Regions from separate parts of the Lactobacillus sp. A27 genome, predicted to be linked through region 3. Evidence: predicted binding sites of a transcription regulator. Region 3 holds the regulator's gene; each other region holds the start of a gene.
The links. Region 3 encodes NrdR, which represses ribonucleotide reductase genes. Its sites were predicted from a motif close to ACACNATATATNGTGT; they were not measured.
Positions count from the first base shown of each region.

Region 1: JEM49_RS03740 (deoxynucleoside kinase) is a predicted target of NrdR. The motif match lies at 1,980-1,995, and genes of this name have one in related genera.
Region 2: pnuC (nicotinamide riboside transporter PnuC) is a predicted target of NrdR. The motif match lies at 1,696-1,711, and genes of this name have one in related genera.

Region 1 covers NZ_JAEHNT010000019.1:8,574-13,701, forward strand. The annotation lists gene JEM49_RS03730 (Cof-type HAD-IIB family hydrolase) at 1-531, shown strand, start outside; gene JEM49_RS03735 (deoxynucleoside kinase) at 579-1,265, opposite strand; gene JEM49_RS03740 (deoxynucleoside kinase) at 1,290-1,937, opposite strand; gene nagB (glucosamine-6-phosphate deaminase) at 2,226-2,945, opposite strand; gene JEM49_RS03750 (aldo/keto reductase) at 3,063-3,890, shown strand; gene JEM49_RS03755 (ECF transporter S component) at 3,997-4,602, shown strand; gene JEM49_RS03760 (ABC transporter ATP-binding protein/permease) at 4,636-5,128, opposite strand, start outside.
Region 2 covers NZ_JAEHNT010000010.1:21,568-26,695, reverse strand. The annotation lists gene JEM49_RS01740 (LPXTG cell wall anchor domain-containing protein) at 1-1,405, opposite strand, end outside; gene pnuC (nicotinamide riboside transporter PnuC) at 1,745-2,485, shown strand; gene JEM49_RS01730 (Sir2 family NAD-dependent protein deacetylase) at 2,698-3,498, shown strand; gene JEM49_RS01725 (exonuclease domain-containing protein) at 3,507-4,460, shown strand; gene JEM49_RS01720 (DNA/RNA non-specific endonuclease) at 4,553-5,128, shown strand, end outside.
Region 3 covers NZ_JAEHNT010000072.1:29,059-34,186, reverse strand. The annotation lists gene mutM (DNA-formamidopyrimidine glycosylase) at 1-827, shown strand, start outside; gene coaE (dephospho-CoA kinase) at 824-1,426, shown strand; gene nrdR (transcriptional regulator NrdR) at 1,429-1,896, shown strand; gene JEM49_RS08595 (replication initiation and membrane attachment family protein) at 1,899-3,230, shown strand; gene dnaI (primosomal protein DnaI) at 3,262-4,170, shown strand; gene thrS (threonine--tRNA ligase) at 4,461-5,128, shown strand, end outside.

The DNA.
Region 1 (5,128 bases), on a different contig from region 3:
GAAATTTGCCATTATGTTGAAAAGCAAAATAATGGCTCGGCTTGGAATATCTATAGCGGCTATGTGTGGTATTGCGCTAAAGAAAAGAGTCTGCTGGTTGAACATGAAGAGAAAATTGTCGATGTTAAGGCCACTCCGGTTACTGTTGATCAAATTGAGCAATTGCAGGGCGTACACAAAGCTTTGATCATGGGCAAACCAGAAGAACTTGATCGTATGCAAAAAGAATTGATTAAAAAATTCCCAGATTTGAGCTTTGTCAGATCCTCAAGAACACTACTAGAAGTCGTACTAAAAGGTGTAAGCAAGGCAAGTGCAGTAGCAATTTTAGCGAAAGAATACAAGGTACCACTAAAAGATTGCATTGCTTTAGGTGATAACTATAATGATGAAGAAATGCTGGAAGAAGTAGGTCATCCAATTTTAATGGGTAATGCACCCGCAGAATTAAAAGAGAAGATTGGCTTAGATCATGTGACGCTCGATAATAATCATGATGGAATTGCTGAAGCGTTGGCAGAATTTGAATAAAGAAAAACCGCATAGAATTTCTATGCGGTTTATTATTTCCTGGGAAATTATGCTTCGATTTGGATATCTGTTGGCTTTTTCCAATCTTCAGGAAGCTTTCCCATTTCTTTTAATTTGTCTGTGATTTGATTCAAGACTACTTGCCTGTCGGCTGGATTAGCCATGAAATCTAGTTTATCACCATCGATTTCCATCTTTGGTGAGTAATCGTAATTCTCATACCAAGGCTTGTAATAGCGAAGCAGACGCTTATAGTAGTCTTCTAGAGTTGAGTCATAACTCAATTGTTCATATGGACGACCCCGCTTTTTAATCCGTTTAATCATGGTGTCATATGAAACATTAATATGAACAAGCAAATCTGGATTCTTCTTAGGCATTCTTTCAAGCTCGTTCATCATATTGTGCAGAAGTTCATAGTAAGTATCCACTTCTTCTGAGGTTGCACGACCAATGTCAGCGTTCATTTGGAAGAAGAGCGCATCTTCGTAGATAGAACGATCGAGTACATTATTATCTTCAGTAAGAGCATCTTTAATGCTGTGAAAACGCGTGTTTAAGAAGTATACCTGCAATAAGAAAGCATATTTCTTAGGATCAGCATAAAAGAGTGGCAGAACTGGATTGTCGTCAACACTTTCATAAAATGGCTTAGTACCTAAATATTTGGATAAAATACCTGTTAAACTGGATTTCCCGGCTCCAATTGGCCCGCTTAAAACAATAACTGTCATCACGTTCCTTCTTTTTATTCAGTCTTATAAGTTACCGATTTCGTGCAACTTCTCATCAATTTCCTTCAATACTTCTCTTTGGGCATCCATGCTAGAAACAAAATCAAGTTTGTCACCATTAATAGCCATCTTAGGAGAAGCATCATATTGTTCATACCAAGGCTCATAGTATCTGAGCAATCTAGCGTAGTAATCCTTCAAGCCTGGATCTGTGCTGATTTGTTCAAATGAACGACCACGCTTTTTAATGCGCTTAAGCATGGTATCAAGTGAAACATGGATGTAGATAAGCAAATCAGGCTTCTTGCTTGGGTTGCCTGGCGTATCTTCCATCATGTTTTCAAGCAAGTCATCATAGATCTTAAATTCTGTAGGATCTGCGACCTTGCTGTCAGCGTTCATCTTGAAGAAAAGCGCATCTTCATAGATAGAACGATCGGATACGCTGTTCTTATCTTGAATAGCTTGATTGATTTGAGCTAAACGGTGGTTAAGCAAATAAGTGTTAAGTAAAAAAGTGTAACGCTTCATATCCTTATAATAAAGCGGCAAAACAGGGTTATTATCAACGCCTTCGTAAAATGCTTGTGTACCTAAGTGCTCTGCTAAAATACTGGTTAAACTGGATTTCCCGGCTCCAATTGGCCCGCTTAAAACAATAACTTGAATCACATTCTTTCTTAAATACCAGATATTGGACAATTAATAAGTTTAATACAAGATATTGTGGCACACAAGCTCTTTTTTAATTCTGTTTCACACGAAAAAGTCAAGGGTAGAAATGAAAAATCGGATAGGAATGAAACATAATTCAATTAGAGCAGAGAAATTATAAAAAATGAATTATACTTCAATATTTAGAGCAAAAATGCGATTTAGTGAAGTATAATTCACAAAAATAGCTAGGTCTTCTACGATTGTAGAAAGCCTAGCTTTTCATTTTTAGGGATAAATTGTTATTTAGTTCTTGTATTTGTCGTCTAGTTCTTGAGCTGCAGCCTTATCAACGATGATAGTTACATCAGGATGTTTTTGTAAAATTGATGCAGGCACTTGTTCAGTAACTGGTCCTTCAATCATTTCTTTGATTGCTTGTGCTTTCTTTTCACCGAAGGCCATTAATACTACTTTTTTGGCTTGCATAATGTTGGCATTACCCATACAAATTGCACTCTTAGGTACTTCATCTTCGTTGTCGAAGAAACGTGAGTTAGCTTTGATTGTATTTTCAGTCAACTTAACTTCATGAGTACCAATGTCAAATGGAGTGCCAGGTTCATTAAAGGCAATGTGACCGTTACGGCCGATACCTAATAGTTGCACGTCAATTGGATTATCTTTGATAATTTGATCGTATTCTTTGCAAGTAGCAGCAACATCTTTAGTCATGCCGTCTGGAACGTAAGATTTCTTGAAAGGCTTTTTGTCGAATAAGTGCTTGCGCATGAAGTAGTGGTAACTTTGAGGATTATCAGGTGTTAAGCCAACATATTCATCAAGGTTAATGCTAATTAAGTTTGAACAGTTAAGATCACTGTTAGTAAAGTTTTGATAAAGAGTTTCAGGGGTAGAACCGGTAGCTAAACCTAAAACTTTAGCACCATTTTTGATTTCATTTTCAAAAATCTCGAATGCTTTTGCTCCACCTTGAATTTTGTTTTCAGTAACAATAATTTTCATTTTAAAACCCTCCTTTACTGGTCTAGTCCATTATAAAATGGAATAGACCATTTTGTCAATTGGTAAAATGAAAATCACAGAACTATGTTAAAATTTGAGTAAAGGAAGTGAATACGGATGGATTTTGAAAAGTTAACAGGCTTAGGTATAGGTACTTGGGGGATTGGTGAAGATCCCAAAAATAAAAAAGATGAAATTGCGGCCATTCGCTATGGTTTAGATAATGGCTTGAACATTATCGATACAGCAGAAATGTATGGTGATGGCAAAAGTGAAGAGCTGATAGGCGAGGCAATTAAAGATTACGATCGTGATAAATTGTTTTTAATTTCAAAATTCTATCCCTATCATGCGACTCCTGAGCTAGAGAGAAAGAGTCTGGAAGCTAGCTTAGAGAGATTAGGTACTGATTATTTAGATTTATATTTATTGCATTGGCGCGGTAATCATCGTTTATCAGACACGATTCGCGGTTTGCAAGCTTTGCAAAAAGAAGGATTAATTCGTCACTGGGGCGTTTCTAACTTTGATACGTCTGATATGAAAGAATTATTTAGTGTGCCTGGTGGAACAGAATGTTTTGCTAACGAAGATCTCTATAATATTAAGGAACGAGGCACAGAGTTTGATTTGCAAGACTGGCAAACAGAGCATGGCGTCAGCTTTATTGGTTATTCTCCGTTTAATTCTGGAGCAGGAGACACGATTAGAATTACGCAGAATTTGAAGATCGTGGCTCGCGATCATGGTGTAACACCGCATCAAATTATGCTTGCTTGGACTTTGCGCAATGGCAATGTGTTGGCCATTCCAAAAAGCAGCAGTATTAAACACATGAAGGAAAATATTGCTGCTCAAGAAATAAAGTTAACTGATGACGAGTTAAGGTTAATTAATAGTGATTTTCCAATTCCAACGGAGAAAACTCCTTTAGCGGTAATTTAAGTAAAAAATAAAAGACTTGTTTCATGTGAAACAGGCCTTTTTTGCTGAGAAAAAATTCTGACTATGGTTTAATTAGTAGTATCTTTTTAATGAATTGGGGATAAAAATGAGACGAGAAGAAACGAGACGCATGACCATTACTGCAGTTTTTGCAGCTATTTTGATCATGCAAACTTTCGTACCGAATATTGGTTATGTGCGAATCATTCCGGCCTTGCCTGCAATTACCACGATTCCGATGACAATTGCGATTTATGGTACTTTGATGGGCCCTAAGGCAGGTTTAGGATTTGGATTATTTTGGGGAATTACCAGATTAATCGTTGCATATACGCAACCTGGAGATATGGTCAGCTTGATGCTGTTCCAAAATCCAGTAATTTCTGTTGTGCCTAGTGTTTTAGCAGGCTTTTTCCCAGGCTTAATTTCCAAAGCAATGGGCAAAACCAATTATGCCAAGTTAGGCTACATTTTGAGTGGAGCAGTAACTTCATTGACCAACACGATCATGGTAATTTTACTGACAAGTATTTTCTTTATGCGTGATCCAGCTAGTCTGCTTCATTATTTAGGCAACTATAATTCTAGCACGCCGCTGATTCTGATTTTGATTACAGCGCTAGGTGCAAATGGTGTGATTGAAGCAATCTTCACTGCATTAGTAGTGCCGGTGATTGTTACACCACTTAATTTAGTGTTGAAAAGAGCGTAAAAAACAGCGTTAGTAATTCTAACGCTGTTTTTCTTATTCGCTTCTAAGCGCGATAGCCGCGTCCTTTTTAGCTGCCATTCTAGCAGGGATGTGACCACCAATTAAAGTTAATACGGTTGAAATAATAATTAAAATCAACGCAGCTTTTGGATCAAGCTGAGCAACATTAGCTAAATCGGTAATCTTATAAATCACGCTGTTGATTGGGAATGTTAATAGGTAAGCGATGAAGACACCGAGCACACCAGAGAAGACACCTAAGATGAAGGTTTCGGCGTCAAAGACGCGAGTGATATCTTTCTTGCGAGCACCTAAAGCCTTCAAGACACCAATTTCCTTGGTTCTTTCGAGAACTGAAGTGTAGGTTAAGATACCAATCATGATCATTGAAGTGATCAATGAAATTGCGGCAAAGGCAACTAGGATAGTCGTAATACCGCCAAGCAAACCACCGGTCATAGTCGTTACGGCACTAGACATATCGGTGTAGATGATCTTGTCGGCCTTTTTTTTGCCCTTGTTCCAC
Region 2 (5,128 bases), on a different contig from region 3:
CCACGTTTACATTTGTAGTAATGTGTGCGTTTGAAGCTAGAATGCTGCCTAAGTGACAGTCACCATCAATGTTCAATGAGTTAAGGTTGGTACCAAAGTTCCACAATAACTTGTTAGCTTGACCATGCTTTTCACTAGAACCATTTACATTGTTTTGGTCTGAGTATTCTAAAACCAGATGTGTTTTTACAGTCAAGTCTCCGTTTTGAACATTAGTAACATTCAAAATGATGATTGGAGCATTTTCACCAGCAGGGATACCCTTGATAGTGATATTGCGCTTGTTATCACCTGAGATGTGACTAGCATCAACTGTTACGTAAATAGGTTCTTTTCTATCACCGGCATTTTTGATTGCTTCGGAAACATCGATCCAACTGTTATTGTGGTCAGTGAAGTCAGCCTTAACACCCTCAGTTTGGCTTTGGCCTGCCCAGTTGTCTGACTTTTCACCTAATTTGTCTAACTCACCTTGAATGTCTAAAGGCTTGTCAGCTTGAATAATGTGGCTGTGCTTAATGTCAACTTTTTGCCATTTAGGTTCATCCTTAGTACCAAAGTTAACTTGAATAGCGCTACCATTTTCGCATGAACGGTATTCAATGTCTGGGCCGAAGATAACTAACTTGTTGTCACCATTAATTTTATTGAGGTGGTCAATGCTACCGATGTAGTGAATATCACCATTAGTTAAGTTGCTGGTAGCACCTGAGTTAGTGCCAAAATCGCCAGCGCCAACTTTATCTGCGGCAATATTACCAGCAATGTGCACTTGACCATCTACTTCATTACCAAAGATGTGGAAGATACCGGCAATTCCCAATGGGTGTTTTGCAGCTACTTCCTCGATATATTTTTTAATATCTTCTAATTTTTTTGTTTCTTCTTCATCCTCTTTGTCTACTTTTTCAGTATCAACGTTAATTGTTGGCTTCTTAGTAGTTGTTTCAGTTTGATTTGTATTTTCTGGAGAAGAAGTTTCAGTTTTATCAGTAGTGGTTTGATCTTCGGTGACGGTTGCATCATTAGTAGTTGCATTTTCTACCGTTGATTCTTCTTTAGCTGTATTTTCAGCTTTGTTGATTTCAGTGGCAGTTTCAACTTGAGTATTTTCAGAAATAGTTTCTGTATTTTGAGTAATTTCTGAATTTACTGGAGTTGATTGATCATCATTTGAAGTTGAAACTTCAGTAGTGGATTCAGGAGTAATATCTTCTACTGAAGATTCAGTAGTATCTGTTGTACCCCCTCTGATTTCGATAGCGCTTATATCGATACCATCATTTACTGTAGCTGACACGATACCAGAAGTAGTGTTAGCGAAAATACCGAAAGTCAATAAAACCGCAACAGCGCCCTTACTTAATTTTCTAATTGCAAATTGTGATTTTGTTGATTTAAACATTTTTTTACCCTCATCTGGATAGTATGACAATATGTCACTAATTTACACTTATATTATATGATGGTGTGCCACTCCAGAATAGTACTTTTTGAGTACCTTTATATATTCTTAAGTATTCAAATTTGATTTTATATAGATAAAAATCAAAACTAATAATTTTTCTCATAAACACAACATATAGACATCTTTAAGTGCTATTAGCACAATATTTTGTAAGATTCAAGATTGTATAAAATGCTTAATTCGATTACGATATATATCGATGCTTTTATTAGGAAAAAGCGGATAAGGCACAAAATGTTGTGTTTTGTGAACCTAAATTTAAAGGAGTTTGTGTAGATGGAAAGAGAACACGAGAATTATTTCGTTTGGCTATTTAATCAATTAAAGGGATGGCCAATACAAAATTATTGTTTATGGTTTTTTGCTTTTGGTTTTCAATTAGCATTACTTATTCAAGCTAAGGTTACCAGCGTAACTTTAATTACTTTTATTGGTACTTTATTAGGTACGCTTTGTGTATTGGCAATTAATGCTACTAAGGCAATTAATGGATGGTTAGGATTAGTATCAGCAGCTTGCTTTATTTATGCAGGTTGGTCAGCTAAGAATTATCTTTCCATCTTTGAACAAATTGCTTATATTGCAACTTTGGACTTACCAGTTATTTTGTCAGTAAAGTCATGGAATAATGATACTAAGAACCATTTGAGAAAATTTGGCTCAAAAGAATGGATCATCGCTATCGTTGGTACATTGGCTGTTTACTTAGTATCAGGCTTCTTAATTGGTAAGTTCACTAATGATCCACGTCCTTGGGTTGATGCTATCAGTTTTGCTATTTCACTTACTGCCGGTATCATGTGCTTCATGCGTTACAACAACCAATACTTCTGGTGGACTGCAAGTGGTATCTTTCAACTTGTTCTTTGGGGAATCACTTACGCACAAGGTGATGCCAACTTGGCTATGGCTATCAACTCATTGATTTATGTCATTAATGATGTTTTGGCATTTACCGTTTCACCTTGGTTTAACATGGGACGTCGTCATGCTGGGCTTAAAGAAATTTCTAAATAATAAGATTTAAAAAGCAGCGCAAAAAACGCTGCTTTTTTATTATGGTAGAATTAAACAAAAAGTTGAAGAATAAGAAAATCAGGATGAAAAGCATGGCTTGAGCAAGAAGTACAAGCTGCAGGTTATAATGGAATCAATGATGTGTTCTTAGGTGAATACATCGATGGACAATTACGTTTGACCGGTTATTCTAAATAAGAAAAGAGATAAAGATGGCAGATTTTACTAAGGTAAAAGAATGGATTAAAGATGCGGATGCAGTGATCGTTACTGCAGGTAATGGCATGGCTAAAGAAGAAGGATTGGACATCTTAAGTGAAGAAAACTTCGATGACCAGTTTGGCAAAATTGCCGACAAATACGATGTGCATACAATTGGGGATGCCCTTGATAAGAAATTCGAATCTTGGAGTGAACAATGGAGTTTTTGGAGTGAATTGGTGAATGAATATTCTCTTCAATACGAACCTGGCGAAACGATGCAAGCTTTAAAGAAACTTTTGCAAGATAAGGAATACTTTATTGCAACTAGTACTTTTGCTCACTTTTTTGAAAATGCTGGTTTTAATGAGAATCACATTTTCAATGCCTTTGGCGATTGGACCAGAATGCAATGTTCTAGTGGTATTAACCATGGACAAAAAGATGATCGTGAAGTAGTCAAAAAATTTTTAGTGGGTGAAGGTGAAGTGCCAAAATGTGAAGATTGCAACAGTCCAATGGAGTTGCACATGCCGCTTAATGCTAACTTCTTCCCTGATACAGATGCTAATACTCGTTTTCGTTGGTTTTTAACTGGTAATGAAGACAAGAAAGTTGTAGTTTTAGAGCTTGGCGTCGATGAGACTAGTCCACAGCTTCTTGATCCAATGGTTAAATTGGTAGAACAATTTCCAAATTGGAAGTATGTAGCAGCTGATTTGGCTGATGAAGACATGCTAGATGATTTGAAGAAGAGATCAGCAGGCTTTGCAACTAGCTCGCGTGATATGTTGATGAATTTAACTAAATAGGGTGAACGATGAGTATTTACGTAAAAAACGGGGTTTTGCATGTAGATGGTGCACAAGATAAACTCCGGCAAAAGGGACAAGAAAAACCAGACTTTTTGTCTAATTACACAATGCTTGATATTGAAACAACTGGTCTTAGTCCTTTCCGTGATCGGATTACCGAACTTGGTGGGGTAAAAGTGAGAAATGGTCAAATTGTTGATCAATACACTAATTTAGTAAAATTCCCTAAAAATAATAAAGTTCCTGCTTTTATTACTAAATTAAACGGAATTACTGAAGAACAGTTAGTTAATGAGGGAATTCCTGCAGAACAGGCAATTAAGGAATTTCGTGAGTTTATCAGTGATGACATCATTATTGGTTATAATGTTAACTTTGACTTAAACTTCTTATATGATCTTAGTCAAAAGTACAACTTGCCAGTTTTAAATAATGATTATGTCGATGTGCTTCGCCTAGCAAGAGTATATTATCCGCACCAGCATAATCGTTTGATTGACTGCATGCAGCGTGCGGGAATTGCTCAAGTAGAACAGCACCACGGCTTGGCAGATTCTCTTGATACAATTAAGGTGTATAACGACTTTAATCAGCATTTTACGGAGGATTTATTAGAGCAGGCAATTGGCAAAATTAAGAATGTCGATTTAACTGGGGATGAAGTTGATTGTTACCAACTTGGGTTCCGTAATCCTGTTCAAGATAAAAATATTGTTTTATCTGGTAATTTACACATGTATCAGCACGATGCGGAAAAAATGATTAACAATATGGGTGGTCAACTTGATCAAAATGTAGAAAATACTACGAATTATTTGATTATGGGTGATCATGATTTCTTTAGAAAAGATAATGATGACTTGAATAGAGCGCGTTTATTGATTAAAGATGGGGTTAAGATTAAGCGTTTATCAGAGAGTTTCTTTTTATCAATGCTTGATGATTGGGCTCGTAGTTAAAAGCTATCTTGAAAAAAGATGGCTTTTTTCTTTTGTTCTATTGCAAACTGATGTTTGAATTAGTATTATTTCTTAATAAATGGAGGATTTTTATGGCAAGAAGAAAACGTAAAAAACAGGGGACAGTTCTGTCATCAGTTATTGTTCTGATAGCAATCGCATGGGGACTTTTTACTAAAGCTGGCGGCGATCCAAGTGGTAGTCAATTTTTGAAAGATTTTACCGGCAATCATGATGAACAGCATGTAACCAACACGATTGGGGATGCTTCTAAAGCGAATAAGGCTTATGGCGGATTGTCTGATGTTGATTATAAAAAGTTAGCTAATTTGAATTTTAAGAGCGGAGATAAAGCTTTTACTGTAGTGAATCACAACCGCTCAACTTTAGTGAAAAATTCATGGAAAGTTAATCGTGTAATTTATTCTAATCTTGATTCACTTAACCGGACCTCTCGTCCTAACACTGCATTTTTAGAAAAGCGCAATGTGGCTAATGATAGTTTGAGAGTACGGCAATTTGTAGAGCCCACTGGCTGGCACTATAATCGTAGAAATGGCACACAAATTTATAATCGCGGCCACTTAATTGCTTATTCTGTTTCAGCTGGTATTGATCAAGATGGTAATTACAATCCGCGTAATCAGTCAGGTGATCAGAATAACCCT
Region 3 (5,128 bases):
CTGAAATGCCTGAAGTTGAAACAGTTCGAAGAACGCTGCTTCCTTTAGTTAAGGGAAAAACTATTAAAAAAGTGATTTTGTGGTATCCAAAAATTGTGGCGACTGATCATGAAAAATTTTTATCTGAATTGCCTGGTAAAAAGATTATCGATATTGATCGCTACGCCAAGTATTTGCTTATTCGCTTGAGTGATAATTTAACGATTGTTTCTCATTTGCGAATGGAAGGAAAGTATCATTTAACTGCGTCTGATGCGCCTAAGGATAAACACGATCACGTTGAGTTTGTTTTTACTGATGGAACAGCATTGCGGTATAATGATGTGCGCAAATTTGGGCGGATGCAGCTAATTTTAACTGGCACCGAAAGACAAACTACAGGGATTGGTAAGCTTGGAGTAGAACCAAATAGTTCTAAATTTACTTCAGAATATTTAATCAATGGCTTAAAGCGTAAGAAGAAAAATATCAAAAACACTTTGCTTGATCAATCAGTAGTAGCTGGTCTAGGTAATATTTATGTTGATGAGGTTCTTTGGCGAACCAAGATTCATCCTTTAAGTCAGGCCAATAAAATTCCTGTGGAAAAAGTATCTGAATTACATGATCAGATTAATAAAATTATTGCCGAAGCAATTAAGCTGCAAGGTACTACAGTTCATTCCTTTTTGAATGCGAATGGACAAGTTGGTGGCTTTCAAAGTAAATTGCAAGTTTACGGTCATGTAGGTGAGCCCTGCCCAGTTTGTGGTACTAAATTTGAAAAAATTAAGGTTAATGGTCGGGGAACCACTTTTTGTCCTCATTGTCAGGTGATTTATAAATGAGTTATGTCTTAGCATTAACAGGTGGAATTGCCACCGGTAAAAGTACTGCTGATGATTTTTTTAAAAAGAAAAACATTCCGATTATTGACTGTGATCAAATTGCCCACGAACTGATGAAACCCGGCAATGCATCTTGGCAAGCGATTAAAGATCATTTTGGGGTAGAATATTTAAATTCAGACCAAACAATAAATCGTAAAAAATTAGGGCAATTAGTTTTTAGTAATAAAAGAGCCTTGTCTGAATTAAATCAGTTGACGCATCCGTTAATTTTCGATAAAACAGTAGCAAAGATAAAAGAATATCAGAATTTTGCTCTTGTTATTTTAGATGCACCAGTGTATTTTGAAGCGGGATTGGATAAAAAACATGTAGCTAATGGAGTTTTAGTGATTACCCTTCCTGAGCAATTACAGATTGAACGTTTAAAAAAGCGTAATAATCTATCTGACGAGGAAGCAAGAATGCGGATTAATAGTCAGATGCCATTAGCTGAAAAAGAAAAAATGGCCGATTTTGTAGTGGCAAATACTGGTACAATAAAAGAATTAGAAAATAAACTAGAACAGATATTAATTAAGATCAAAGAAGAGGGATAGCTATGGAATGTCCAAATTGTCATCAAAATGCCTCCCGCGTTATTGATTCACGTCCTAGTGATGAAAACCGTGCAATCAGACGACGCAGAGAGTGTGAAAATTGTGGTTTTCGTTTTACAACTTTTGAAAGAGTAGAAACAGCTCCGTTACTTGTAATTAAAAATGACGGTACGCGTGAACCATTTAATCGCAAGAAAATCTTGCATGGTGTAATGGCTGCAGGACAGAAACGACCAATTAGCAGTGAGCAATTTGAGCAATTGGTTGATCATGTTGAAAATAAAGTAAGAAAGCAAGGCATTAGTGAAATTTCATCTAAGAAGATTGGTCAATACGTTATGGATGAATTGGCTGATCTTGATGATGTGGCTTACATTCGTTTTGCATCTATTTATCGTGAATTTAAAGATATGTCTAGCTTTATGAAGACTATGGAAGACATGATGGCTAAGAAAGGTAAGGGCAATTAGTCATGTTTGAGACGTCTGATCCCAAACATCTTTATTATGTAGCCAATCGTGTGAAGCTTTTTCCCGAAGATGAAAAAGTTTTAATCAAATTATATCAACCGTTAGTAGGTGCAGTAGCAGTAGCGCTATATCAGACTTTGATTCAAAATTATGATCCGTATGGCATAATTTCCGACTCGAAGGGGATATATTCATTGCAAGAGCAATTGGATTGCAGCTTGAAACAATTATTTGATTCATTGCATAAATTAGAGGCTGTGGGATTAGTCCAAACACTTTTGTCTAATAATGTATTCAATAATGTTTTAGTTTTTAAATTGCTGCAAGTTCCAGCTGCAGACAAATTTTTTGCGACGCCACTTTTAGCTAGTTTATTAAAAGAAAAGGTTGGTGTATCAACCTTTCATGATTTAAGTCATGCTTTTGCTCAAGAAGCAAAATTAAGGGAAAAACCTATAAAAAATGCTAAAGACGTGTCAGCAAACTTTTTTGATGTTTTTCGTTTACCTGGGGATGAAGCAATCACTCCGTCTAGTGATGTGGTTCAAGCCGCACAAGAAAATAAGATTCATGAAGTTGAAACTGCCAAGGTGAATGATCACGATAGTATTGATTGGGATTTTATCAAGCAGGAGTATAATCGCTATCAAATTCCAGCTAGTGAAATTGACCTTAATAAAGATCAAATTCGTGGTTTAATCCAAACGTATGGCTTATCAGAAAAAGAATTTGTAGATGAAAGCTTGCCATGTCTTCATGGCTCATATAGCTTAAATATGCATGACATTAGCAATACTTTAGCGGAAAATTATAAGAGGGCTAATACTAGAGAAAATGTACAAAAGCAGTTAAATGAAGGGCAAAAAAAGGCATTAGCTGTGATTAAAGATATGGATGACCATGATAAAAAGCTGTTAAAAGCAGCTAATGAGAGTTCACCCGCTGAATTTTTGTATAAAATAAAAACGCAAAAAGGCGGTATAACTAGTGCCAATGAGAAGCAGATTATTAATAATTTGCACACCCAGTATGGGTTGCCTGAAGACTTAATCAACATTTTGACCTATACATGTCTTACTTATGACACAGTAGTTAGTTCTAATTTGGCTTATAAGATTGCCAATGACTGGCTGCAACATGGCGTGGCTACAGCCGTACAGGCTTTGCAATATGTGAAAAAGCGGCGCAATAGCTTTGGTAAGAAAAAATCTGTTCGAACTTATCAAAAGCGAGTCGAAAAAGGCACTGATTGGAGTAAGAAAAAGGCTGATAGGGATGCTGGCATTTCTACCGAGCAATTGAAGAATTTATTTAAAGATTTAAATAATAAATAGGATTCAAAGATAATTGGAAGTAGGTGAAAAAATGGAGCCAATTGGCAATGTAATTAAAAAGATTGTAAAAGAGCGTAATCTGGGTGATGAACAATCTTTGATAGAACAAGCCTTGCGTGATCCTGATGTGCAGTCATTTATTCATGCAAATGCAGATAAAATTGATCAAAAGATGATTCGAAATAGTATATCTAACTTGTATGAGTATTATTCTCAAAAGCATACTGCGAGTAAGGTGATGGCAGGGTATGCTCCCCAATTATTTTTGAATGGTAAAGTAATTGATATTCGGTATGTGCCAACTAAGGCAAAATTAGCTCAAGATCGCAAGCAAGCTGCCGAGCGAAGATTACAACTAATCGATGTTCCGACTCGTCTTCATGATGTGAGTTTGAGTGAAATTGATGTAAATGATGATCGTAAACAAGTTTTAACTTTGATCTACGACTTTTTAAGAAAATATAAGCAAAATCCGCATATTCGGGGACTATATTTGTCAGGTGATTTTGGTGTTGGTAAGACATATATTTTAGCGGGATTAGCTAATTATGTGGTCACGAACATGAATAAAAATGTTGTGTTCTTGCATGTGCCAACTTTTATAGCCGGATTAGCAAGTCATTTTGACGACAATAGTTTGCAAAGTGAAATTCGCCGTTTGTCTGAATGTGATTTATTGATTTTAGATGATATTGGTGCTGAGAGTCTTAGTCAATGGTCACGAGATGACGTATTGGGTGTAATTTTACAAGCTCGGATGGATAATGTTTTACCAACATTTTTCTCATCTAATCTTGACATGGAAGCATTAGAATCTCATTTTGAAGAAACACGTAATGCGACTGATCCAGTAAAGGCTAGGAGACTTATGCAGCGAGTACGTTTTTTAGCTAAAGAAGTTGTGGTTTCTGGACCCGATCGAAGAAATTCTTTGCATTAATTTTAAAAAAGGTCTTGCATCTAAAAGTTTCGTGCGTATAATGAGAGTTAATTAAGCGAGACATGATAGCTTTCGATTCAGAGAGAAGAACCTTGTTCTGGAAGTTCTTCATTAGAAAGTTACCCCAATCGCTTATTCTCAAAGTTATTAATATTAGGTTGGATGCCTTTATCAATCCGTAAAGAGGTTAGATTACGCTAACCTGAATTTTGGGTGGAACCACGCTAATTAACGTCCCAGTGCATTCTCGCACTGGGACTTTTTTTATTATATTTTTTCTGGAGGAAAATATGAGTTTTTCAATCACTTTGCCTGATGGCTCAAAGAAAGATTTTGAAGAAAGTTTAACTATTGCTGACTTAGCTCACAACATTGCAACTTCACTTGGTAAAGCTGCTGTTGCTGGTAAGGTTAATGGTGAAATTAAGCCACTTGACTTCAAGCTTGATAGTGATAGCGAAGTTGCTATTATTACTGATAAAGATGAAGAGGGCTTAGACGTTTTACGTGCTACTGCTGCTTTTGTATTTGAAGCTGTAGCTAAGCGTGAATATCCTGAACTTCGTTTAGGTGAACATGTTGCCGATGAAGGTGGTTTCTACGTTGACACCGATAAAGATGACCAAATTAAAGTTGGTGAATTACCAAAGCTTGAAAAAGCTATGCAAAAGGTAATTAAGAACGGTGAAAAGATTGAACATGTTCAAATTGCTAAATCAGAACTTGAAGACCTTTACAAGAATGATAAGTTCAAGAGCGAACTTCTTGCTAAGGTTGAAGGCGATACTGTTGATGCTTACAAGCTTGGCGATTTTGTTGACTTTGGTTTTGATGCTTTACTTCCAAACACTGGCAAGATTAAGCAATTTAAGTTATTGTCAGTAGCTGGTGCTTACTGGTTAGGTAAGTCATCAAACCCAATGCTTCAAAGAATCTTTGGTACTGCATTCTTTAAGGA